3 regions of the Alteromonas sp. Cnat3-28 genome follow, and region 1 is predicted to be linked to each of the others. Evidence: predicted binding sites of a transcription regulator. Region 1 holds the regulator's gene; each other region holds the start of a gene.
What was found. The regulator sigma-54, encoded in region 1, starts transcription at its own class of promoters, with help from an activator protein. The targets are predictions, from matches to a motif close to GTTGGCACGNNNNTNGNNT.

Region 1 (8,054 bases):
TATTGCTTTAATCGTTTCTTTGTCGCTTAGTTTACCAGCCACGGTGGCCAGCGTTTGAAGGTGTCCTTCGGTCTGTTCCTCAGGAACGAGTAGAGCAAAAAAGATGTCTACGGGTTTCTCGTCAAGGGCGTCGAAGTCGATTGCTGGCGTGCTGGTTACAACAATGGCAATCACTTTCTCGAGGCCCGGCAGGCGTCCGTGGGGCAGGGCGATACCATTGCCAATGCCTGTACTACCCATACGCTCTCGAGCCATCAAACTGTTGAGTACCGTTGCCTGATCAATGTTCTCGTTTTGCTTGGCAGCGATATCAGCGATGATCTCAAGAATTCGCTTTTTACTATTACACTGAACCGCACACTCGGTGCGGTCCAGACTTACGATGGCTTGTATATCCATGCTTAATTAACTACTAATGTTTTTTCAGTTTTTCCTTATGCTTGATTACCTGCCGGTCGAGTTTATCAACCATGCTGTCAATCGCCGCATACATGTCGGTATTTTCTGAGGATGCGAATACTTCAGCGCCACTTAAATGAACGGTCGCTTCGGCTTTTTGATTTAATTTTTCAACGTTCAGGATGACATGCACATTAGAAATGTGATCAAAGTGACGTTCAAGTTTGCTGAACTTCGTATCGACATAATTACGCAAAGAGTCGGTGATTTCGACATGATGACCAGTAAGGTTGATTTGCATATTTCGTCTTCCTTATATTATTAAGCCCGATTAAATAAGGCTTTTGCGTTGGTTCGACGGCGGGATCGACAACGATTCCCGGTACTTTGCTATTGTTCGCCGGGCAACTTTAATGCCCTGTTCGGCCAACAATGAAGCAATCTTGCTATCACTTAGCGGCTTGCTAGGCTTTTCAGCGGCCACTAATTTCTTGATCAATGCACGAATCGCTGTAGATGAACATTCACCACCAGACTCTGTTGCAACGTGGCTTGAGAAAAAATACTTCAATTCGAAGATTCCACGTGGCGTATGCATGTACTTTTGCGTTGTCACTCGCGAAATAGTGGATTCGTGCATATCTACCATTTCTGCGACATCATTTAGCACCATTGGTTTCATCATTTCCGGGCCGTGCTCAAAAAAGCCCATTTGCTGCTGCACAATGCAGTTTGCAACCTTCATTAAGGTTTCGTTACGAGATTCAAGGCTCTTTATGAACCACTTAGCCTCTTGCATGTGTGAGCGGATGAATTGTGAATCGCTACTATTCTTGGCACGGCGACTCATTGCAGCGTATTGTTGATTTACGCTTAACTTAGGCAGACTGTCGGGGTTCAGCTCAACCACCCAACGGCCATTTTTCTTGGTTACTGAGACATCAGGAATAACGTACTCAGGCTCTTTAGTAACTAAAGCACTACCTGGGCGAGGATTCAAGGTTTGCAGTAAACGCATTGCCTCGCGTAGCTGATCTTCTTTCAATCGGCTTTTACGCATAAGCGTACGATAGTCTTTGCTGCTCAGTAAGTCAGAGTACTCTTCAATCAGTTGCTTCGCTTCAGCAAGCCACGGTGTGTCTTCTGAAAATTGACGCAATTGCACCATCAAACATTCTTGTGGAGAGCGTGAGCCAGAACCAATAGGGTCGAACATCTGAATGCGCTTTAGCACACATTCTATTTCGTCCATTTCAATCGGCTCTTCCATATCATCATCGTTAACCGCTTCTAAAATATCATCAAGGGTAACGGTTAAATAACCTGACTCGTCAATAGAGTCGATGATTGCTGTAGCGATTGCGCGATCGGTATCCGAGAAATGGGTAAGGCGCATTTGCCAAAGAAGGTGCTCTTGAATATCTTCAGTAGTCTCACCTTGGAAGATTTGCTCGTCGTCATTGGATGGACCTGGAGCTGGCGAAGATGAAGCAGAGTAGTATTCGTCCCATGTGCTGTCGATTGGCAGCTCATCGGGAAGATCGTTTTTCTCAAGTGCATCGCCGGCTTCTAGTGTGTCACTAGATGCAGAAGCAGTGGCCTCAGAGCCGCTGTCATCGTTGTCGATATTGTTCTTTTCTAGTTGCGGCTCGTCGTTACCTTCTTCAACTTCTAATAGCGGATTAGAATCGAGCGCTTCTTGGATCTCTTGTTGAAGATCAAGTGTAGAAAGCTGCAGCAGTTTAATGGCCTGCTGAAGCTGTGGTGTCATGGTAAGTTGTTGGCTAAATTTTAGCTGTAAAGATGATTTCATCTACGTCTTATTTAAATGCTCTAAATTGAATATACCAGAGCGAAACTGAAAAATGACAATTCGGTTACATTAACTATAGCCTGAATTGTTCGCCTAGGTATACATCCCTTACTTTTTGATTACTTAAAACCTGTTCCGCCGTTCCTTGCGCAATAAGCTCGCCATGACTCACAATGTACGCCTTTTCACAAACATCCAATGTCTCTCGTACGTTATGGTCCGTGATAAGGATTCCAATACCCCTATCGCGAAGATGTTGTATTATCTTCTTTATATCATTAACTGATATTGGATCAACACCAGCAAATGGTTCGTCTAACAAAATAAATTGCGGTTTTGCTGCCAGAGCGCGGGCAATCTCAACGCGACGGCGTTCGCCCCCTGACAAACTCATCCCCGTACTATTACGTATATGGTTAATATTAAATTCATCAAGTAGCGCATCTGCTTCTTCTTCTTGCTGTTGTGAATTTAAATCTTTACGGGTTTGCAAAATGGCCATGATATTTTCATGCACTGTGAGCTTTCTGAAAATAGAGGCTTCCTGCGGTAGGTAGCCAATTCCGCGGCGTGCGCGCTCGTGCATGGGCTGATGAGTTAGCTCATTGTTGTCGATTTCAATCTTGCCTTTATCCAGATTCACTAAACCAACAATCATGTAGAATGTGGTGGTCTTACCAGCGCCATTTGGGCCAAGAAGACCAACAATTTGACCCGTTGAGACAGACAGACTTACATCTCGAACAACCTGTCGTGACTTGTAAGCCTTAGCAAGATTTTTAGCGCTCAAAGTTGCCATTGCTATTCATTGCCCTCGTTGTCTTTTTTGTCTTTCTTAGACGAAGTTTTGCGAATGGTCTCAGGTGTGAATACTGTGGTCACTCGACCCTCACCATCCTTACCTGCGCCGCCAGTCGCTAGCAATTGCTCGGTAATCATATCGAACGTGATGTTGTCACCCTGTACTTTACTGGTGTCTTGTTTCAACTCTGCGTTTCCGGCAAGAGAAATCGTTCGGTTTACCACTTCATAGCGTATTTCATTTGCTTTTGCCGAAACGGGCGTGCCGTCTTCCAATTGCTGGGAATAGCTTGCCGGCTTTCCTCTAGCAATAAATATTTCACGACCACCACCGTCAGTGGCAATTACTTCCACTTCGTCAGCTTCAATAACCAAAGAGCCTTGAGTTATGAGTACGTCGTCTTTGTACAACGCAGTTTTATTTTTACCGTCGATAAACTGGGTGTTCGAGCCTATTTTTATGGGCTGCGAAAAATCATCTTCACTGGCGTGTACCGCACCGCTAGCGATGGCAAGCAATAAACTAGTTGCTAGGGGAATAAGTGGTTTGTACATGATCTAAAAGCTCGTATTCTTGTGTGCGTAAATTCGCGTTAAACCCATTACTTAAAATGACATATTGGGTGCCCAGTATTTCAACGGGTTGGTCAGATGTCATTTGCTTGGTTTCTAAATTAATTTGAATGTACTCGGTCGATATACTTCTGACAAAGTCATCGCCAGTTTGGTTCTCAATATTAACTTGGTTTTCCAGCTGGATTAGCTCGTTATTGTATAGTGTACCTTCATCAGCGGTTACCACCCATGGTGATGACGCGTTTTCTGTATAAAGGGTGTATTTAGGTTGCTGAAACAATACAAAGCCAAGCTGGTCGTAATGCTCCATCGACTCTGCAAATACTTTGTGATTTAACTCACCGTCTTGATTGTACAGCGTAGTGGTTAGATTTTTTGCTTTGTAGGCGGGCTTTAGCGCATCGTTTTCACGATTCCCCTGCGTTTCAGGCTGCTCTTCCATCCACGTAGGGATGTACATCAGCATCGCCAGAATAAATAGCGCCGATATACTTAATCCTAAGCGATTAAAGCCAAACAGGCTCATACACTAGCTCCAAAAATCTCATTTGTTACCCCTTTGGCCTGCAAAATGGTATCCGATATTTCTCGGACCGCGCCAAACCCACCGGGAAGGGTCGTAATCCAGTTTGCTTGTTTTGCTACGTAAGGATGGGCATCGGCAACCGCAATTTTAACCGCAACGTGCTTGTACATACCCGTATCTGGCATGTCATCACCTACCGCAGCCACTTCGTCAGTGTTTAACTCAAGGCGTTTCATCAGGTCGCTAAGCGCGTCTGCTTTATTCTCTTCGCCTTGAATTATATGTGCAACATTCAGTGCCTTCATTCTATTTTCAACAATGGCAGAGCGACGTCCAGTAATAACCGCGACATTCACTCCATTGCTCACTAGCGCTTTTACACCATATCCATCACGGGTATGGAATGCTTTAAGTTCTTCACCGTCGTTACCTAAGTAAATTCGGCCATCTGAGAACACACCATCAACGTCGCATACCAGCAACTTTATCTTGGCTAGTTTTGCGAAAAGCGAGTCATTCATTTCCGTGTACAAGGTGGATGTCATTTAAAGCACTCCTGCTTTTAGTAGCATATGCATGTTAAAAGCCCCAACAGGTTTGCGCTTATCGTCAGTAACCATTAACGCACTAATTTTATGGGTTTCCATCAAATTCAGGGCTTCTACAGCCAGCTGACCTGCGGTGGTAGTCTTGCCGCCTTTAGTCATTACTTCTTCTACTGTCGCACTGTGTACGTCTACGCGGGCATCGAGAATTCGTCGTAGGTCGCCATCCGTAAAGACGCCTGTCAGCGTACCGTCTGCCGCTATCACGCCTGTCATACCCAACCCCTTTTTAGATATTTCCAGCAGTGCGTCAGCAACAGAAGCACTGGCATGGACAAGGGGGATATCACTGCCGCTTTGCATGATATCGCTAACTTTAAGCAGAAGTTTTCTGCCTAAACTGCCGCCTGGGTGCGAAAGCGCAAAGTCATCTGAGGTGAAACCTTTTTGGTCGAGCAGTGCTACCGCAAGCGCATCACCCATAACCAGTGTGGCGGTTGTGCTTGACGTAGGAGCAAGACCTAGCGAACACGCTTCTTTTTCAACGCTGATATCAAGCACGACATCTGCGTGTTGCCCTAATGAACTGGAAGCACTGTTGGTCATGGCGACCACCTGTATGCCTAAGCGTTTAACTACGGGCAATAAGTTAACGAGTTCGTTAGTCTCGCCAGAATTAGAGATGGCGAGTAAGACATCGCCTTTGCTTAGCATGCCCAAGTCGCCATGGTTGGCTTCACCAGGGTGCATGAAAAACGCAGGAGTACCTGTACTGGCAAGCGTAGCGGCAATTTTATTTCCGATATGCCCAGACTTTCCCATACCACTCACGACAACTTTACCCTTGCAGGCAAAGAGAATATTACAGGCAGCGATAAATTCATTGTTTAAGCGCTCTGCCAGATTAGCAATAGCTTGCGTTTCAATTTCAATAACGCGCTTCGCTGAGTCGATATAGTTCATCTGAGTTTGTGTATTCATGATTATCCGAATAGCCAGAATTGATAGCCGATAAAGCAAGCCAGAAGTATGAATCCATTTGTTCTTGATATTGTACGTTTGCCGATTAAATCGAAGCTGAACAAGAACAATAATAATGTTAAACCAAGCATTACGTACATATCTCGGTTGTAAACGTCAGGGTCCAGGATACCTGGCGCGATTAACCCGGGCATGCCAAGAACGGCAAGTAGGTTGAAGATATTTGACCCGATGATATTACCCAGTGCTAAATCGTCTTCACCTTTTAGTACACCCGCAACACTTGCTGCTAGTTCAGGTAGACTTGTACCAAATGCAATAATTGTTAGTCCGATAACTAAATCCGAAATGCCCATGTATCTGGCAATTTCTACTGCTGAGTTCACCAAAAAGTGAGCACTTAATGGCAGTATTACAAGGCCTACACCAATCCAAATGAGGGCTGACGTATTTGAAACGCCTTTGGGGATTTCATCTGCGGTTTCCGCAACCAGAGGGTCTTCTTTATCTACCTGTAGCGACAACCACGCCATCATTGCCAGTACGAAAATGAACAGGCCTAGTAGGATAATGCCTTCATAAGACTTAAGTTCACCGTCAAACATAAAGCCAATAGCAATCAATGAGATGATAAGGAGTGCTGGAAGCTCGCGCTTTAATGTTGTTGATGAAACAAGCAATGGTTTCACTAGCGCGGTTATACCTAAAACTAGCGCGATGTTCGTGATGTTAGAACCTAGCGCGTTACCCACGGCGGTGTTCATATTGCCATTTGCGGAGGCTATGGCGGAAACCACAATTTCAGGTGCCGAAGATCCCATAGCGACAATCGTTAGTCCGATCATCATTGGAGAAATGCCGATGTTTTTTGCTAATGCTGAGGCGCCATATACAAACCGGTCAGCGCTCCAACTCAGTACAATCAGCCCAACAAGAAAAATGACAATGTTTAAAAGCACAACAACCTGTAATAGAAAGTATTTCGCTAGATTGTCGCAAAAAGAGTGCCATTTGCCTATGCTCGCAGCGTTTTATTTTCGCCAAATACTGTCAATTGACGTAAATTTCCGCTGAATACGCAAATTAGGTCGCACTTACACACACAAGACGTCATATTCAGTTTCAGTTAAGAAACAACAAAATAGGATGGTATTAGGATTGATTTGGGAGGCTTGTAGGATACTAGATGGGCACTTGGGCGTGAGATACCGAATACCAGTCCGCATAGATAATTGCCCACTCAGAAGGCGCTGGCAAGTTTCCTAGCGAAGCGTGGGAATGCAGGAATGGCTGTTCCCTTTCAAATTCCCAGAATGAAGCTAGGAAGTTTGCCAGACCTTCCCGAAGGGCGAGTTTATAATGTCCGTACTCTTTGCTGTGTCACCTTGATGTAGAACCACTATACCTGCGGTAACACGCCGCGATTACGAACATTTTAAACCTCGCTGCGTGGGTAATAATCTATACGGACTGGTATATAATTCGTCTTAATCGAACATAACTTGTAACTTTTTGACTTTGGCGAGGGGCTTGAAAAAGCGTACAATGCCCTTAAATTACACCGCCCAGACAAGGTGTTCTAAGCAATGTCTGGCGATATAAAATCAAAAAAGTACACTGGAGAGTAAACTTTTTTGATTTTATGCGCTCATAAAGTAAACTGTGCAGTAAACCTTAAGAGTGGATCAAGTGAAGGCACAGAAATTGAATACTCACTTACTCTTATAATTTTAAAATTTTCTAAGTGGATTGAACGCGTTATTTTATAAGCTCTCAATCCAACGTCAGGGGTCGACATTTAAGTAACTATGGATCATTTAGTTGAAGTAGATAACCTTACCTTTAAGCGCGCCGATCGCATCATTTATGATGGGATATCGCTAAAGGTACCCAAAGGCAAAATTACTGCGGTAATGGGGCCAAGTGGTATAGGTAAAACCACGCTGCTGCGCCTTATTGGCGGGCAGTTAACGCCAGATGAAGGTGACGTTAGATTCGACGGCGATTCGATTGTTTCTATGTCGAGAAAAACGCTATATGAGACACGTCGTAGAATGAGCATGCTTTTTCAAAGTGGTGCACTTTTTACCGATATGAGTGTGTTCGATAACGTGGCGTTTCCACTTCGCGAACATACAAAACTTTCTGAAGACGTTATTGCGACAATTGTCGCTTTAAAGCTACAGGCAGTAGGATTGCGCGGTGCAGCTCAATTAATGCCTAGTGAATTGTCTGGTGGTATGGCGCGCAGGGCTGCTTTGGCAAGGGCAATTGCACTAGATCCAGATTTAATCATGTACGACGAACCCTTTGCCGGACAAGATCCTATATCAATGGGTGTGCTGGTTAAGCTTATTCGTGAATTAAACGACGCACTTAATCTAACCAGTATTGTGGTGACTCACGATGTCAC
Region 2 (8,054 bases), on a different contig from region 1:
GCGACGGTAACACGGTTGAAGTTCAAGCGGAAAGAAATCGGTTTTTAGACAATGGATTGCGCTACCAAGCCAGCCTAGAATTTTTGAACGGAAAAATTAAAGGCATGAAAAAAGCGCTTAGCTCAGGAGGTCAGTAGTCATGAGTTTATTTAATGTAATGCAAATTTCGAGTACGGGTATGGAGGCGGAGAATGTACGTCTTAATACTACGGCAAGTAATATTGCCAACGCTAACTCGGTTAGCAGCAGCTATGACGAAACATACCGAGCTCGCCATCCTGTTTTCGCTACGGCGTTGCAAGATGCAATGCGCGACCAGTCGAAAGGTGCAGGTGTTCAAGTAAAGGGGATTGTAGAAAGTGATGCTCCTTTGCAAGTGGAGTATTCACCTAACAACCCGATGGCAGATGAAAACGGCTACATCTATAAACCCAACGTGAACATTGTGGAAGAGATGGCGAATATGATGTCAGCGTCCAAAGCGTATGAAACTAACGTGCAGGTTGCGGACACCACAAAGCGTATTTTCCGTCGCGTACTGCAGCTAGGTCAAGGGCAGTAACTTGCCGCTTGAATAATGTGAGGATTACTCAGTGAATACCATAAACAATACTGGCTTAAATACTGATCTGTATTGGCAAGAGGAAACCGTCAAAATAGCTGACGGCACCGAGCAGCAGTTAACCCAGGAAGATTTCTTCTCAATGTTAACTGAGCAGTTAGCCAATCAGGATCCCACTGCACCCGTTGATAACGATCAAATGGTAGCGCAGATGACATCATTTACGATGGCCGACGGTATTTCCCAGCTTAACGAAAAGTTTGAGTCGTTTGCAGCTTCAATGACATCGAATCAAGCGTTACAAGCCTCTAGTCTTATCGGGCAAAACGTGCTGGTTCAAGGTAACGTGGGTTATATGGCCAATGAAGGCGATGGCATTTCGGGTGTCATCGTGAATGAAAAAACAGTTCAGAATATGACGATCACTATTGAGAACCAGTTTGGTGAAGTCATAAAAACCATTGATGCAGGCACACAAAGCGCTGGCAACATTGAGTTTGAATGGGATGGCAAAGATAAGCATGGCAACCAGATGGCACCGGGTGAATATGTTATCAGTGCCACTGGCGAGTTGAATGGAGAAGGTGTTCAGCTGAATACCGCCGTTAATCGCCATGTTGGAAGTGTAAGCTTGGCTGGTAGTGGTCAAGGAGTAATTTTGAATTTGGATGGTGATGTCAGTATCAATCTTGATGACGTCATTCAAATCGGCAGTTAGTAGGAGAATCAATAATGTCTTTTAATATTGCACTGAGTGGCGTATCAGCCGCACAAAAAGATTTGGATGTAACCGCCAACAACATCGCAAACGTAAATACAGTTGGCTTTAAAGAATCTCGCGCTGAATTTGGCGATGTTTATGCGGCATCACTGCTTTCAGGTGGTAAAACTAAAGTAGGTGACGGTGTACTCACTCAAGAAGTTGCTCAGCAATTTTCTCAAGGTAGCCTTCAGTTTACCAATACCTCGCTTGATTTGGCGATCACGGGTAATGGTTTCTTTGCGACAGTACCTGAAATTACGTCTCGCGACTTCTCGTTCACACGTGCGGGTCAGTTCAAGTTAGATAGCGACAATTTCGTGGTTAACAGTAACGGCGATAACTTATTGGGTTTCCCCGTTAACTCTGATGGTACAAGTGCCTCGGTAGCACTTAGTACTACAGAGCCAGTGCGTATTCCAGACTCTTCGGGTTCTCCCGCACAAACCACAGAAGTTGACATTCGAATGAACTTGCCTGCTGGTGATGCAGCCCTAGATCCACAAGATTTTGACCCTGAAGATCCGCTTACCTACAACGCAGCAACATCGGTAACCGTTTACGATTCGTTAGGTGATAGTCACGTAATGACCTATTACTTCATAAAGGATGCGACACCGGGTGTTGATAATGAGTGGTATGTTGCTACTGCAATCGATGACACGCTAGTTGATATGACAGATTCAGCGGGTAATGACACAGACCCAGCAACAGCAGTAAATAGTGTCGGTGGTAACACTGGTAACGCCGTAACAGCATCTAAACTTATCTTCTCTCAAGGTGGTGATTTTGCTGGCATGGAAACGCCTGATGGCCTACCTACACTTGACTTCAAAATGCAAACAGAAGCGTTAGGCGCAGGTATTCTTGCTAATGGCTCAGATCCTACGCAGCAAATAAGCATTGATTTTAACCTCGATGTTAATAACGCGACGCCTAATGAGCCGACTCAGTTCGCCTCTGCGTTTGAAGTTACTTCACTAGAACAAGACGGTTTACCTGTAGGTCGATTAACAGGTATCGACATTGGTCCGGATGGCTTGGTTCGTGCAACGTTCTCTAATGGTACGTCTGAACCTATTGTTCGTGTCGCTTTGGTTCGCTTTTCTAATGAACAAGGCCTAACTCAAGAGAGCAGTACTCAGTGGAAGGAAAGTATTCTTTCAGGTGAGGCACTAGCGGGTGAAGCAACAACCGGTACTTTCGGCGAAATTAACTCTTCGGCGCTAGAACAAGCTAACGTTAACCTTACCACTGAGCTCATCGACATGATTATCGCTCAGCGTAACTTCCAGGCAAACTCGCGTGCGCTTGAAGTGAACAACTCGCTAAACCAGACTATCCTTAACATTCGATAGTTTGCAGTAAGCTACATTAGCAGATTGCTAAGCGGCAAAATTTAGGCGCGGAAAACTGTACCTATTTGAGTCGATTTAGAAAGGTCGCAACAATGCGACCTTTTTATTTTTCTATATATATCAATTCAATACCGCCCTTATTTGTCAATTGCACTAAATATCCACAGATTGGCACTGCCTTTGCAAAATCTTGTTTAAGGTTTAATCAGAGTCAAAAGTCAGTCATGGACAAACTTCTCTATATTTCAGCAAGTGGCGCCTCCCAAGACCTACTGGGAACAGGGATTAGGGCCAATAACTTGGCTAATGCACAGACAACGGGATTCAGAGCGCAGTTAGAGCAGGCAAGGTCAATGCCGGCCTACGGCGAAGGTTTGCCGACTCGCGTGTTTTCCATGACAGAGAGCCCGTCGAATAATTACGAGTCGGGTCCGATGATTAAAACAGACCGCGATTTAGACGTAGCCATTCAAGGTGATGGTTGGTTCGCTGTACAAGATCAAAATGGTCAAGAAGCTTACTCGCGTGATGGAAATTTCAAGTTAGGCGATGACGGAATTTTGACAGATATCCACGATCGCGTCGTGCTTGGTGACAATGGGCCAATATTCCTTCCTGTTCCTTTAGATAACCTCAATATCGCCGCCGATGGCACGTTGTCGATGAGACAGTTAGGTGCCCCTGCCAATGTTATTGAAGAAGTGGGGCGACTTAAATTAGTTAGTCCAAACTATGCAGACATGGAACGTGGCAATGACGGCTTATTTAGAATGGAAGATGGCTCAATAGCGCCAGCCAATGCCAACGTAAAAGTAATGTCGGGCATGCTTGAAGGTTCCAACGTTAATGCTGTTGACGAAATGGTGGACATGATAAGTCTGCAGCGTCACTACGAGCTTCAAGTCAAAATGATGAAGCAAGCAGAAGAGCTTGATACTCGCGGTAATCAGCTACTACGCATCCTGTAAAAGAATTTTTATCACCGTTGCCCTATGAGCAACGTCGGAGGTTAACATGCATCCAGCACTATGGATAAGTAAAACCGGACTAGACGCCGCACAGACTGATGTGGCCGTGGTGTCTAACAACCTAGCAAACGCATCAACAGTGGGCTTTAAAAAAGACCGCGCGGTGTTTGAAGATTTGCTTTATCAGAATATCAATCAGCCAGGCGGTCGTTCGTCAGCCGACACAGAGCTACCTTCTGGGCTTATGCTTGGTTCAGGCTCGAAGGTCGTAGCTACTCAAAAAGCACATACGCAAGGTAACCTGTTAACCACTGAAAACGCGCTTGATATGTCAATTCAAGGTCGTGGTTACTTTGAAATATTGCAGCCCGACGGCACCATAGCATATTCGAGAAATGGTCAGTTTTCACTGAACGACCAAGGCCAAATTGTTACATCCGGCGCGGGTTTTTTGCTTCAGCCTGAAGTGGCTATTCCCGAAGATGCGCAACAAATCACAATTTCTCAAGATGGTGAAATTAGCGTGAGCATACGGGGCCAAGCTGAACCGCAGGTACTCGGTCAGCTTAATATTTCTGACTTTGTTAACCCAACCGGATTACAACCAACCGGACAAAACCTTTATGTAGAGACAGCGTCAAGCGGTGCGCCTATTCAGGGGATCCCTGGTCTGCAAGGATTGGGTTACATCTCACAAGGCACGTTGGAAACCTCTAACGTAAACGTGACCGAAGAGTTAGTAAACCTTATCGAAAGCCAGCGCTTGTATGAGATGAACTCAAAGGTTATCTCATCGGTCGACCAAATGCTTGGTCAGGTTATTCAGCAACTTTAGTAGGTAGCATCATGCGTATTTTAGGTTTATCTGCTGCACTTCTGATACTTGGCGGTTGCGCCAGTACAAACGAGCCTCCCGTTCAGGCAAACGACCCGTCGTTTGCACCGGTAGTGCCAGATTACCCGCGTGAAACGGTAGTAGAGGATGGCTCGCTTTTTCGTTCGCAGCTTGCTAACAACTTATATTCTGACGTTACTGCAAGAAGAGTCGGTGACATCATCACTGTAACGTTAAGCGAGAATACCCAAGCGAGCAAATCAGCCGACACTAGCACAGCGAAAGATTCAAACGTCAATCTTAACCCTATAACCGGGCTAGCTGGGCAAGCGATAAATATTGGCGGAGAGTCCGTACAATTGGGAATAAGTTCATCCCGAGATTTCTCCGGTGATGCCACAGCTAACCAAAGCAACAGCTTAAACGGCGCTATCTCCGTTACTGTGGTCGACGTACTTCCTAACAGCAACCTTGTTATTCGTGGCGAAAAGTGGCTAACCCTGAATCAGGGCGATGAATATATCCGTCTTACCGGCATCATTCGTCCGGCAGACATTAGTCCCGAGAATGAAATCGTGTCCACTAAGGTTGCAAATGCGCGTATCCAATATTCGGGTACGGGAAGTTTTGCGCGAGCACAAGAAAAGGGTTGGTTAACCAAGTTCTTTGATTCTGCTTGGTGGCCTCTTTAGGTTTTAGGATAGGAGAGTGAACATGCGTTTGTTTTCAGTAGTATTAGCCGTTTTCACAATGCTTTTATCTTTACAGGCAGGTGCGCAGCGCATTAAAGATGTAGCGAGTATTCAAGGCGTACGTAGTAACCAATTAGTGGGATATGGTCTTGTTGTAGGTTTGCCTGGAACGGGTGAACAAAGCCCGTTTACCGAACAAAGTTTCAGAACCATGCTGCGCAACTTTGGTATCAGTCTTGACGCTAACACCAAGCCAAAAATACGAAACGTGGCCGCAGTGGCGGTACACGCCGACCTGCCTGCTTTTGCAAAACCCGGACAAACCATTGATATTACGGTTTCTTCAGTTGGCGAAGCGGCCAGTCTTCAAGGCGGAACGCTGCTCCAGACGTTTCTTCGCGGTGTTGACGGTAAAGTCTACGCTGTAGCGCAAGGCAGCTTAGTCGTGAGCGGGTTTGGCGCACAAGGCGGTGATGGCTCTCGTATTGTCGTTAATACGCCAACGGTAGGCAGAATTCCAAACGGTGCGATGGTAGAGCAATCTGTACCAACAGGCTTTGCCAATGGCGACACGTTAACGCTTAACCTCCATTATCCAGATTTCTCAACAGCCAAGTCGCTTGCAGATACGATCAACGAGCGTTTAGGTGCACAGCCGGAAAATGGCTATGTTATTGCTAAGCCCATTGATGCAGCGTCTGTTCGCGTGTCGGCCCCGCGAGATGTCGGTCAGCGCGTGGGCTTTTTGGCTACCTTAGAAAACTTCGAATTTACACCAGCTGATGCGCCAGCGCGTGTGGTAATAAACAGCCGCACAGGCACCATTGTTATTGGCAGTGACGTTCGCTTGTTACCAGCAGCAATTACTCACGGCGGGCTAACGGTGACCATCTCTGAAAATCAGCAAGTTTCTCAACCTAACGCATTTGGTGAAGGGCAGACTGCCGTTACCACTCAGTCGATTGTTGATGTCGATTTGGCAGATAGCCGCATGTTTAAGTTTGAGCCAGGCGTTACTCTGGACCAGCTTGTGCGCGCGGTCAATGAGGTGGGCGCTGCGCCGGGCGATTTAATGGCAATTTTGGAAGCATTACGTCAAGCAGGCGCGTTGCGTGGAGAGCTCGTTATTATTTAAAACGAGCAAAGAGCATTTACGAGACGTTAGTAAAAATAAGGTCACAGCGGAATAAGCACGATGGAATCACTTAGCACAAAAAGTCAGCTTGATATGGCTCGCAATGTCCACGATATGGGCAGCATAAACAAAATGCGTGAAGCCATTGCGTCGGGCGACGAGACGGTATTGCAAGAAGCTGCCCAGCAGTTTGAAGCGATATTTGTGCAAATGATGTTGAAATCAATGCGTAAAGCGCAAGATGCCCTTTCTGACGAAAATAGCCCATTTAATTCGCAGCAAGTTAAATTTTATCGTGATATGCACGACCAACAGCTAGCAACAGACCTCACTTCCGGTGGTGGCTTAGGTCTCGCTGATGTCATTGTTAAACAGTTAGGTCAAACTGAGGATAGCTATACGCCTGCCAGTGTAATCAGAAGTGACGGCGACTTATCATCACTTAACAGAAACCGTGTGTACAACGTAGCTGAGGCGCAGGATATTGCCCTTTCTTCACAGTCTATTCGTAGCCAGTCAGCACAAAAAGATGCCATGTTCGAAAGTCCCGAGCAGTTTGTAGAGAGCCTAATGCCAATAGCTGAGAAAGTGGCAGAAAAATACGGAATGGATCCTAAAGCAATAATTTCCCAAGCAGCAGTTGAAACCGGGTGGGGGAAATTTGTTATCCATAAAGCGGATGGGGAAAGCTCGCACAACTTATTTGGCATCAAAGCAAATAAGGGATGGCAAGGAGAGCAGGCTGTAGTCGACACGTTGGAATTTAACAATGGACTGCCGCAAAAACAAAAGGCTGCTTTTAGGTCCTACTCGTCAGTAGAAGACGCAATGGAAGACTATGGACGCTTTATCACTTCACAGCCTCGCTACAGCCATGCTGTCGAGAATGCTTCTGACGCAGCGCGCTATACCCATGCGCTTCAAGAAGCGGGCTACGCTACCGACCCTGAATACGCGCGCAAGATAATGGCAGTGTATAACAGCGATCGTCTCAGCACGTTAATGCCATAGCATTGGAGATTACATTGTGAGTTCTGTCGATTTATTCTCATTAGCCACCAGTGGTGTTAACGCCAGTAGTAAGCTATTACAAACGACCAGTAACAATATTGCCAACGTCAACACGCCAGGCTATGTTCGCGAGCGCACTGAGCTTCAAAACAGCCAAGTCTTCGGTGTAGAGATCGGCAATACCGAACGTATCATCAACGTATTTGCTCAAAATCAATTGCGCAGGGACATTACTTCTGTCGGCGAGCTTGAGGCATTCTCTAGTAAAACAGCGGCCATTGATAACCTATTAGCGAGTGAGGCTAACTCAATCTCTCAAGGATTGAGCGAGTACTTTGCTGCGTTGCAAACTGCTGCTGATGATCCAACTAATTTGGCGTCACGCGAACAAGTACTGAGTAAATCAGAGTCTTTATATAACCGAATGAGAACCTTGTCGGATTATATGCTAGAAAAAGAGGAAGAGCTCAACCTAGAGTTCACGTCGATGGTGAATCGAGCAAACACCTTGATTGGCAACATTGGCGATCTAAACCGCAATATTGTTATTGCCAATGGTAACAATACGAGCGATCAACCAAGCGCTCTGCTCAACGAAAGAGACCAGGCTATCGACGAGCTTGCTTCTATCATGGGTATTACGGTTAAAGAGAGCACTACACAAAATGGTGCTGTGACCATTAATCTTACGTCAGGTGAGTCACTCGTTCTTGAAAACGGTGCATTCAACCTT
Region 3 (8,054 bases), on a different contig from region 1:
GAAACCAATTAGGCCACGGCTTGGAATGATAAAGTCGATACGTACACGACCTTTACCATCAGGAGACATGTCAGTCATTTCTGCTTTACGCAGACCAAGCTGTTCCATGATTGAACCCTGATGCTGTTCTTCACAGTCGATAGTCAAGGTTTCGTATGGTTCTTGCGTTGCGCCGTCAACTTCTTTCAGAATTACTTCTGGACGTGACACTGCAAGCTCGTAACCTTCACGACGCATGTTCTCGATAAGAATACCTAGGTGAAGTTCACCACGACCAGATACGCGGAACTTGTCAGGATCAGGCATTTCTTCAACGCGAAGTGCAACGTTGTGTACTAGTTCGTCTTTAAGGCGCTCAAGGATGTTACGTGACGTTACATACTTACCTTCTTTACCTGCAAACGGCGAGGTGTTTACCTGGAACGTCATGGTTACTGTAGGCTCGTCAACCGTTAGTGGAGGAAGCGCTTCTACTGTGTTCACGTCGCAGATTGTGTCAGAGATCTTAAGTTCGCCAAGACCTGTAATTGCAATGATGTCACCCGCGTGCGCAGATTCAACTTCGTGACGAGCAAGACCAAGATAACCATATACCAAGCCAACTTTACCGTTGCGCTTCTTGCCATCAGCAGTAACAACCGTTACTTGTTGGTTAGGCTTAACAGAACCACGCTTAACACGACCTACGCCGATTACACCCACGTATGAGTTGTAATCAAGCTGAGAGATCTGCATTTGGAATGCGCCATCGATATCTGCATCAGGTGGAGAAACTTGGTCAACGATAGTTTGGAACAACGCCGTCATATCGTCTTCTTTAGTATCTGCATCTAGTGATGCCCAACCGTTAAGTGCAGACGCATAAACAACTTGGAAATCTAGCTGTTCGTCAGTTGCACCTAGGTTGTCGAATAGATCGAAAACTTGATCCATAACCCAATCAGGACGCGCACCAGGCTTGTCGATTTTGTTAATAACAACAATTGGTTTAAGACCTTGAGCAAATGCCTTTTGCGTAACGAAACGGGTTTGTGGCATCGGACCTTCTTGTGCATCTACAAGTAGAAGTACAGAGTCAGCCATCGACATTACACGCTCTACTTCACCACCGAAGTCAGCGTGTCCTGGAGTGTCTACGATGTTGATACGGTAGTCGTTCCAGTTAATCGCTGTGTTCTTAGCTAGGATGGTAATGCCACGTTCTTTCTCGATGTCGTTCGAGTCCATTACGCGCTCTTCTTGCTCGCCTCGAGATTCAAGGGTGCCAGACTGCTGTAACAGTTTGTCTACCAGGGTGGTCTTACCGTGGTCAACGTGGGCGATGATTGCGATGTTACGCAATTTATTAATATCAGTGGTATTCATGCTTATATAGAGCCTGTGTAAATCAACGTCTACTCCAATTCAGTGGAAAGGAGTATGCGTTAGATTTGTTGCAAAAAAATGCAGATAGAAAAATTTGCGCGGATTGTACAGAAAAACCACGACGTTTGCGCATCTTTTTTTGATGGAAACGAGTTTTATTGGTTTTTAAACACTTGTTCAACAAACAACCAGCCCTGTTGCACCTAATTAATCTTATTTGGTAGCTATACGCTACAAAGTAATCTAGGCTGATTGACGTGCAAATGAGCATGAAACGCCATATTGGTGCAACGTTGCACCAATATGATGCAATCTAATCCAAGCGGAAGTGATAGATGCCCGTCTATGCCACTGAAATCGGTAGACATATAGATGGCATGATAATCGCTTTCACTTTTGCCACTGTTGGAGTGAAGCTGATCATTCCGCATTTTTACATTAAACCTGGAGGACACGATGTCAGTAGAAAAGGCATTAGAGCTGATTAAAGAAAGTGAAGCGAAGTTTGTAGATTTACGTTTTACCGATACAAAAGGTAAAGAACAACACGTATCTATCCCTGCGGGCCTAGTTGATGAAGAGTTTTTCGAAGAAGGTAAAATGTTCGACGGTTCTTCAATCGCTGGCTGGAAAGGCATCAACGAATCAGACATGGTTCTTCTTCCAGACGCAACAAGCTGCGTTGTTGACCCTTTCGCTGAGGAAACACAAGTAAATATCCGTTGTGACATCGTTGAACCTTCAACAATGGAAGGTTATGAGCGTGACCCACGTTCAGTTGCTCGTCGTGCAGAAGAATTCCTAAAATCAACTGGTATCGGTGACACATGTTTCTTCGGCCCAGAGCCAGAGTTTTTCCTTTTTGATGACGTACGCTTCCACACTGACATGGCGGGTTCTTTCTTCAAGATTGACTCTTCTGAAGCTAAGTGGAACTCTGGCGAAGAGTTTGAAGGCGGCAACATGGCACACCGCCCTGGCGTTAAAGGCGGTTACTTCCCAGTACCACCAGTGGACTCTGCTCACGATATCCGTGCTGCAATGTGTCTAGTTATGGAAGAGATGGGCCTTGTTATCGAAGCGCACCACCACGAAGTAGCAACTGCTGGCCAAAACGAAATTGCTTGCCAATTCAATACGCTAGTTAAGAAAGCTGACGAAATTCAAGTTTACAAGTATGTTGTTCACAACGTTGCACACGCATACGGTCAAACAGCTACCTTTATGCCTAAGCCGCTTGTTGGCGATAATGGTTCTGGTATGCACTGTCACCAATCTATCTCTAAAGATGGCGTAAACATCTTTGCAGGTGACAAGTACGCAGGCCTTTCTGAAGAAGCACTTTACTACATTGGTGGTATCATCAAGCACGCACGCGCAATCAACGCGTTTGCTAATGCTTCTACTAACTCATACAAGCGTCTGGTTCCTGGATTCGAAGCACCGGTAATGCTTGCATACTCTGCACGTAACCGTTCTGCGTCTATTCGTATTCCTCACGTAACTAGCGATAAAGCACGTCGTATTGAAGTACGTTTCCCTGACCCAACAGCTAACCCATACCTAGCGTTCACTGCTATGCTTATGGCGGGGATCGACGGTATTAAGAACAAGATCCACCCTGGTGATTCAATGGATAAAGACTTGTACGACCTACCGCCAGAAGAAGCTGCTGAAATTCCAACAGTGGCAAGCTCGCTAGAAATGGCACTTGAAGCTCTTGATAACGACCGTGACTTCCTTAAAGCTGGTGGCGTTATGACTGACGACATGATTGATGCATACATCGATCTTAAGTCTGAAGAAGTAACGAAACTTAACATGACTACTCACCCTGTTGAGTTCGACATGTACTACAGCGTGTAATTTCGCACTGTATAGCAATTTATACTAAAGCCCGCTCTGCGGGCTTTTTTTATGCGTACGATTTATCTACTATGTTTTTATAGCTATGCTAATGAATACTCTTTCATGCTGTATCAACTGCGCACAGGGCTTTGCCCGCTTGCATCTGCATACAACTAGAAAGGTTATCCATAAGCCAAACATAGCAAGCTATATGAATTAGCCAGCTAGCCAAAACCACATTGATTAGGTAACGACACGTGCACTACATGACGCGACACATTTGCTTAATTTCGCTATTACTAAGTAGCGGCAATGGCTTACTGCCTGTGCAAGCGGAAATGCTGAGCCAAGAAAGTACCCAGCAAGAAGCACAAGAAAGCGAAACCGGACAAAGCAGCAATGCAACATCAGCCGCAGCTACCTCTCCAATGACCATATACAAGGTGGTAGGTAAAGACGGCTCTGTGACTTACACCGACAAGCCGCAGCTAAACGCAGAACCCCTAGCTTTCGATGTAAAAACGCAAAACGTAGTAACCGCGGCAAAGGTTACCCCACCTCCCCCTGCGAAGCCGGCTGCCCCCAAGCCCAACTATCGCGTAGTCATTAAGTCACCTGCACCAGAAGCGACAATTCGCAATAACTTGGGTGAATTCACTATTTCTGCCGCACAACCTGGTGCACCCAAAGCGCCAATCTACCGATTAATCTTTGACGACGCCCCATTAGCTAGCAATAGTTCAGGCGTCTTTAAGCTTACTGGTATCCATCGTGGGGCACATACCTATAAAGTTGAACTCACGAACAATACGGGCAAGACTCTTGCATCGTCTCCATTACAAACCCTTTACCTGCATCAGGCATCGGCGTTAATTAATAACTAATAGCGTGCAACCACTGTCATGTATGCGCACCATAGAGGTTCAGTGAACATTTCTTATTGAGCTCTTTATTCGCGCAACTCATCATTGCAAGCTACAATGCACAATTATGGTGCAAAGGAGACGAGCTCGGATGCATTCCACCGAGTTAGAAACACAACAGCTAATCAATAGCCTAAATACCGCACTGGTAATGGTAGACAACAAACTTACGATTGTTTACGCCAACCACGCTGGTGAAGCTTTGTTTGAGACTGGATTAAAACAACTTATTGGGCATCCACTTCAAGATTTTTTCTTGCCGGGCACAATAGAAACCACCCGACTTAAAGCTGCCATCAGAAAAGGTGAAGATTTCACCGAAAACGAAATTAAGTTGGCTTTTCGAGATAACCGCTATGTATCTGCCGACCTAACCGTTACCAACTTGCACTTCGAAGACGGCCCACGACTGCTATTTGAAGTTAAAAAGATTGACCAGCAAAAGCGAATTTCTCGAGAAACTTTACAAAACGCGCAGCATTACGCAGCACGGGAATTGGTTCGCGGCCTTGCACACGAAATCAAAAATCCTCTTGGTGGTATTCGCGGTGCAGCACAGCTATTAGAAAAAGAGCTGATTGACGAGCATAAAGAATTTACAAGCATGATCATTGAGCAGTCTGACCGTCTGCGAAACTTAGTTGATCGATTGCTTGGACCAAATTCACTACCTCGATTTGAAGAAAGCAACGTGCATCAAGCGCTTGAAAAAATACGCAGCTTAATGCGCTTTGACTCAGACAATCCCATTACCATAGTTCGCGACTATGACCCCAGCATACCACCGCTTATGTTAGACCCTGACATGATTCAGCAAGCGGTGCTCAATATTGTGCGCAACAGCGTTCAGGCATTAACCGAGAGCCAAACCCCCAACCCACAAATTAGGTTAATTACGCGAATAGAGCGCCAAATGACAATTCAAACGAAGCGTCACGCGCTGGTAGCAAAAATAAAAATTATTGATAACGGCCCGGGTATTCCGGCTGAAGTAAAAGACACACTTTTCTACCCCATGGTCACAAGCAAGCAAAATGGCTCTGGGTTGGGTTTGTCTATTTCACAGACCCTTATAAACCACCACGGCGGCAAAATAGATGTAGATAGCTACCCTGGTCACACTGAGTTCGTAATTTACATACCAATAGATCGTAAGGAGACAGACGATGACGAATGAGTCTGTGTGGATTGTCGATGATGACAGTTCTATTCGTTGGGTGCTGCAAAAGGCCTTACAAGCAGCAGATATCAGCTGCTTAAGTTTTGAAAACCCTGAAGATTTATTGCTTCAACTTCAAAGCGGCCAAGCCCCTGAAGTCATCATTTCAGACATAAGAATGCCACAAATGGACGGCATGACGTTACTGAACGAAGTGCATGCCTCGCACCCTATGCTCCCCGTTATCATTATGACGGCGCATTCGGATTTAGACAGCGCAGTTAACGCATATCAAAAAGGCGCCTTTGAATATTTGCCGAAGCCATTTGATATCGACGAGGCAGTAACCTTAACCCAGCGGGCGCTAGCACATGCCAGAGAGCAGTCCACCGTATCTAAAGTGCAAGTGGAAGACGTAGTAACGGAAATTATTGGCGAAGCACCTGCCATGCAGGAAGTGTTTCGTGCCATAGGTCGCTTGTCTCGCTCTTCAATTAGCGTGCTAATTAACGGGCAATCAGGAACGGGTAAAGAACTTGTGGCGCACGCCCTTCATAGGCACAGCCCAAGAGCAAGTAAACCTTTCATCGCCCTTAATATGGCCGCCATTCCTGCCGACCTTGTAGAATCAGAACTATTTGGCCATGAGAAGGGCGCGTTTACCGGAGCCCAGGCAGCTCGCCAAGGCCGCTTCGAACAAGCCGACGGCGGAACATTGTTCTTAGATGAAATAGGCGATATGCCGTTAGATGTACAAACCCGCCTTTTACGTGTGCTTGCAGACGGCCAGTTTTATCGTGTCGGTGGACATCAATCAGTGAGTGTGGACGTACGCATCATCGCTGCAACTCACCAGAATTTAGAACAAAGGGTTGCTGAAGGTAAGTTTAGGGAAGATTTATTCCACCGCTTAAACGTTATCCGAGTGCACCTTCCTTCACTTAACGAGCGCCGCGAAGATATTCCACTACTGACCCGTCACTTCTTGCGCCGAGCAGCCAAAGAACTTGATGTAGAAGCTAAAAGCATATCGAAAGACGCTGAGCGCGTAATGTCTCAGCTACCATGGCCTGGAAACGTAAGGCAGCTAGAAAACGTGTGTCGCTGGTTAACGGTAATGGCGAGTGGTCAAGAAGTGCTGCCCAGCGATCTGCCACCGGAAATTCACAGCGATAGCAGTATTGAAAAACCTAGCGCTGAATCGGGTGAGTGGCCAGATTTGTTGGCAAGCTGGACTGATAAACAGCTTCGCGACGGCCATCACAATATTCTTAACGACGCGATGCTGACGTTTGAGCGTATTATGCTTGAGCGAGCACTTCAGCACACTCATGGCCACAAACAAGATGCGGCTAAACGCTTGGGTTGGGGAAGAAATACCCTAACAAGAAAGTTAAAAGAATTGGGCGTGAACTAACCCTAGTGATTACGCCGTAAGCTAGCAGGGAACTCACTGCTAGCTTATGAGCGGCTTGCTACCTAATGTCCTTTCGTCAGTAGCGCCGTCATTCCCTGATTGAAATGCCTTACCCACTTCATACTAAACTGGCCCTTGGCGCTTCGATTTATTTCTATCACCGCCTCTTTTTTAGAAAGTACGTTATCTTCATTGTGCGCTCTTGGGTGTGTCATTGCATCGTAGGTATCAACAATGGCTAATAACTTCGCACCTTCACAGATATCGTCTTCTTTTAGCCCCAATGGATAACCTGTTCCATCAGTGCGTTCATGGTGCTGCATCACGATTTTGCGCGCCATATCCCATTGGTCTAGGTGCTCTAACAAACGGGCGCTTTTATACACATGAGAGCGCATAAGATTAAATTCGATATCGCTTAGCGCATCGCCTTTGTGCAAAAGCTTCAATGGCATGAAGGCCATTCCGAAGTCATGTACATAGCTGGCTACGGCAAGCTGATCTTCGTCTATAGGGTTTTCGGCCACGTCGTTAATATACATAGCCAGTTTGGCAATGCGATCACCACGACCAGACCAGTAGTTGGAGCGGCGTTCAATGGTTTGCATTAAGTCGCGGAAAAATAGAATATCTTGCTTCTTTTCACTACTAATATCTTTAGGGATACCTGTAGCCGCTAACGTAGGGGGCTTTATCTGAACGTTTTGTGGGTCGTCTTCATCCGCAACAATATCTAACGCTGGGTTAAGTAATAAGACCGCTTCGGTAAGGCGTTTTTCATGCTCAGCAGTATTTTCAGGCGTCACACGACCGATAGCTAAAACCAGCTGATTGTGAAGATTGTCATCGTATTCGGCTTTGCCATTGGCCATTACAGCCTCTACAAAGGCTTTTACTCTGTCCATAGTAAGCAATACCAAGTCACTCATAGTACTTGTGTAGGCCACCTGCCCTTTGCGCAAATAATCTAGCAAGTCCTCTACATGCTGCAAAAGCGGGATCATGGGAGAGAAGTTAACCAGGCCTAAATCACCTTTAATGGTGTGGATTGAGCGAAACAGAGCACGCTGCAATTCGTTGTCTTCCGGACGAAGCTCTAATTCAATCAAGGTTTGTTCACTTGATTCATAGAGTTCGTTTATTTCCTCCATAAGGTCAGCAAGAATATCTTCTTCTAGGTCGTCTGGAGTAAATGTCTGCATATAGTGGTTACCGAGTTAGGTTCGATTGCGCTTTTTATTATTGTAATTGGGTATCGGCAAAATTTCCTCATACTAAAGGTGAGAAACATAGCCACTTTTCCAACTTATTGCTCAACTATACCTTCCGCACTGTAAAAACT

Region 2: MHM87_RS05790 (flagellar basal body rod protein FlgF) is a predicted target of sigma-54. The motif match lies at 2,848-2,866, and genes of this name have one in related genera.
Region 3: glnA (glutamate--ammonia ligase) is a predicted target of sigma-54. The motif match lies at 1,737-1,755, and genes of this name have one in related genera.

What each region holds. Positions count from the first base shown of each region.
Region 1 is NZ_JAKREY010000020.1:9,112-17,165, reverse strand. It holds gene ptsN (PTS IIA-like nitrogen regulatory protein PtsN) at 1-399, opposite strand, end outside; gene hpf (ribosome hibernation promoting factor) at 413-700, opposite strand; gene MHM87_RS16640 (RNA polymerase factor sigma-54) at 731-2,212, opposite strand; gene lptB (LPS export ABC transporter ATP-binding protein) at 2,286-3,011, opposite strand; gene lptA (lipopolysaccharide transport periplasmic protein LptA) at 3,014-3,568, opposite strand; gene lptC (LPS export ABC transporter periplasmic protein LptC) at 3,537-4,115, opposite strand; gene kdsC (3-deoxy-manno-octulosonate-8-phosphatase KdsC) at 4,112-4,660, opposite strand; gene MHM87_RS16615 (KpsF/GutQ family sugar-phosphate isomerase) at 4,661-5,641, opposite strand; gene MHM87_RS16610 (calcium/sodium antiporter) at 5,644-6,600, opposite strand; gene mlaF (phospholipid ABC transporter ATP-binding protein MlaF) at 7,450-8,054, shown strand, end outside.
Region 2 is NZ_JAKREY010000004.1:84,147-92,200, forward strand. It holds gene flgB (flagellar basal body rod protein FlgB) at 1-137, shown strand, start outside; gene flgC (flagellar basal body rod protein FlgC) at 140-562, shown strand; gene flgD (flagellar hook assembly protein FlgD) at 594-1,280, shown strand; gene flgE (flagellar hook protein FlgE) at 1,295-2,680, shown strand; gene MHM87_RS05790 (flagellar basal body rod protein FlgF) at 2,905-3,648, shown strand; gene flgG (flagellar basal-body rod protein FlgG) at 3,695-4,483, shown strand; gene flgH (flagellar basal body L-ring protein FlgH) at 4,495-5,175, shown strand; gene MHM87_RS05805 (flagellar basal body P-ring protein FlgI) at 5,198-6,310, shown strand; gene flgJ (flagellar assembly peptidoglycan hydrolase FlgJ) at 6,371-7,321, shown strand; gene flgK (flagellar hook-associated protein FlgK) at 7,338-8,054, shown strand, end outside.
Region 3 is NZ_JAKREY010000012.1:143,324-151,377, reverse strand. It holds gene typA (translational GTPase TypA) at 1-1,365, opposite strand, end outside; gene glnA (glutamate--ammonia ligase) at 1,822-3,231, shown strand; gene MHM87_RS13685 (DUF4124 domain-containing protein) at 3,480-4,097, shown strand; gene glnL (nitrogen regulation protein NR(II)) at 4,228-5,313, shown strand; gene glnG (nitrogen regulation protein NR(I)) at 5,303-6,712, shown strand; gene MHM87_RS13670 (HD domain-containing phosphohydrolase) at 6,775-7,914, opposite strand.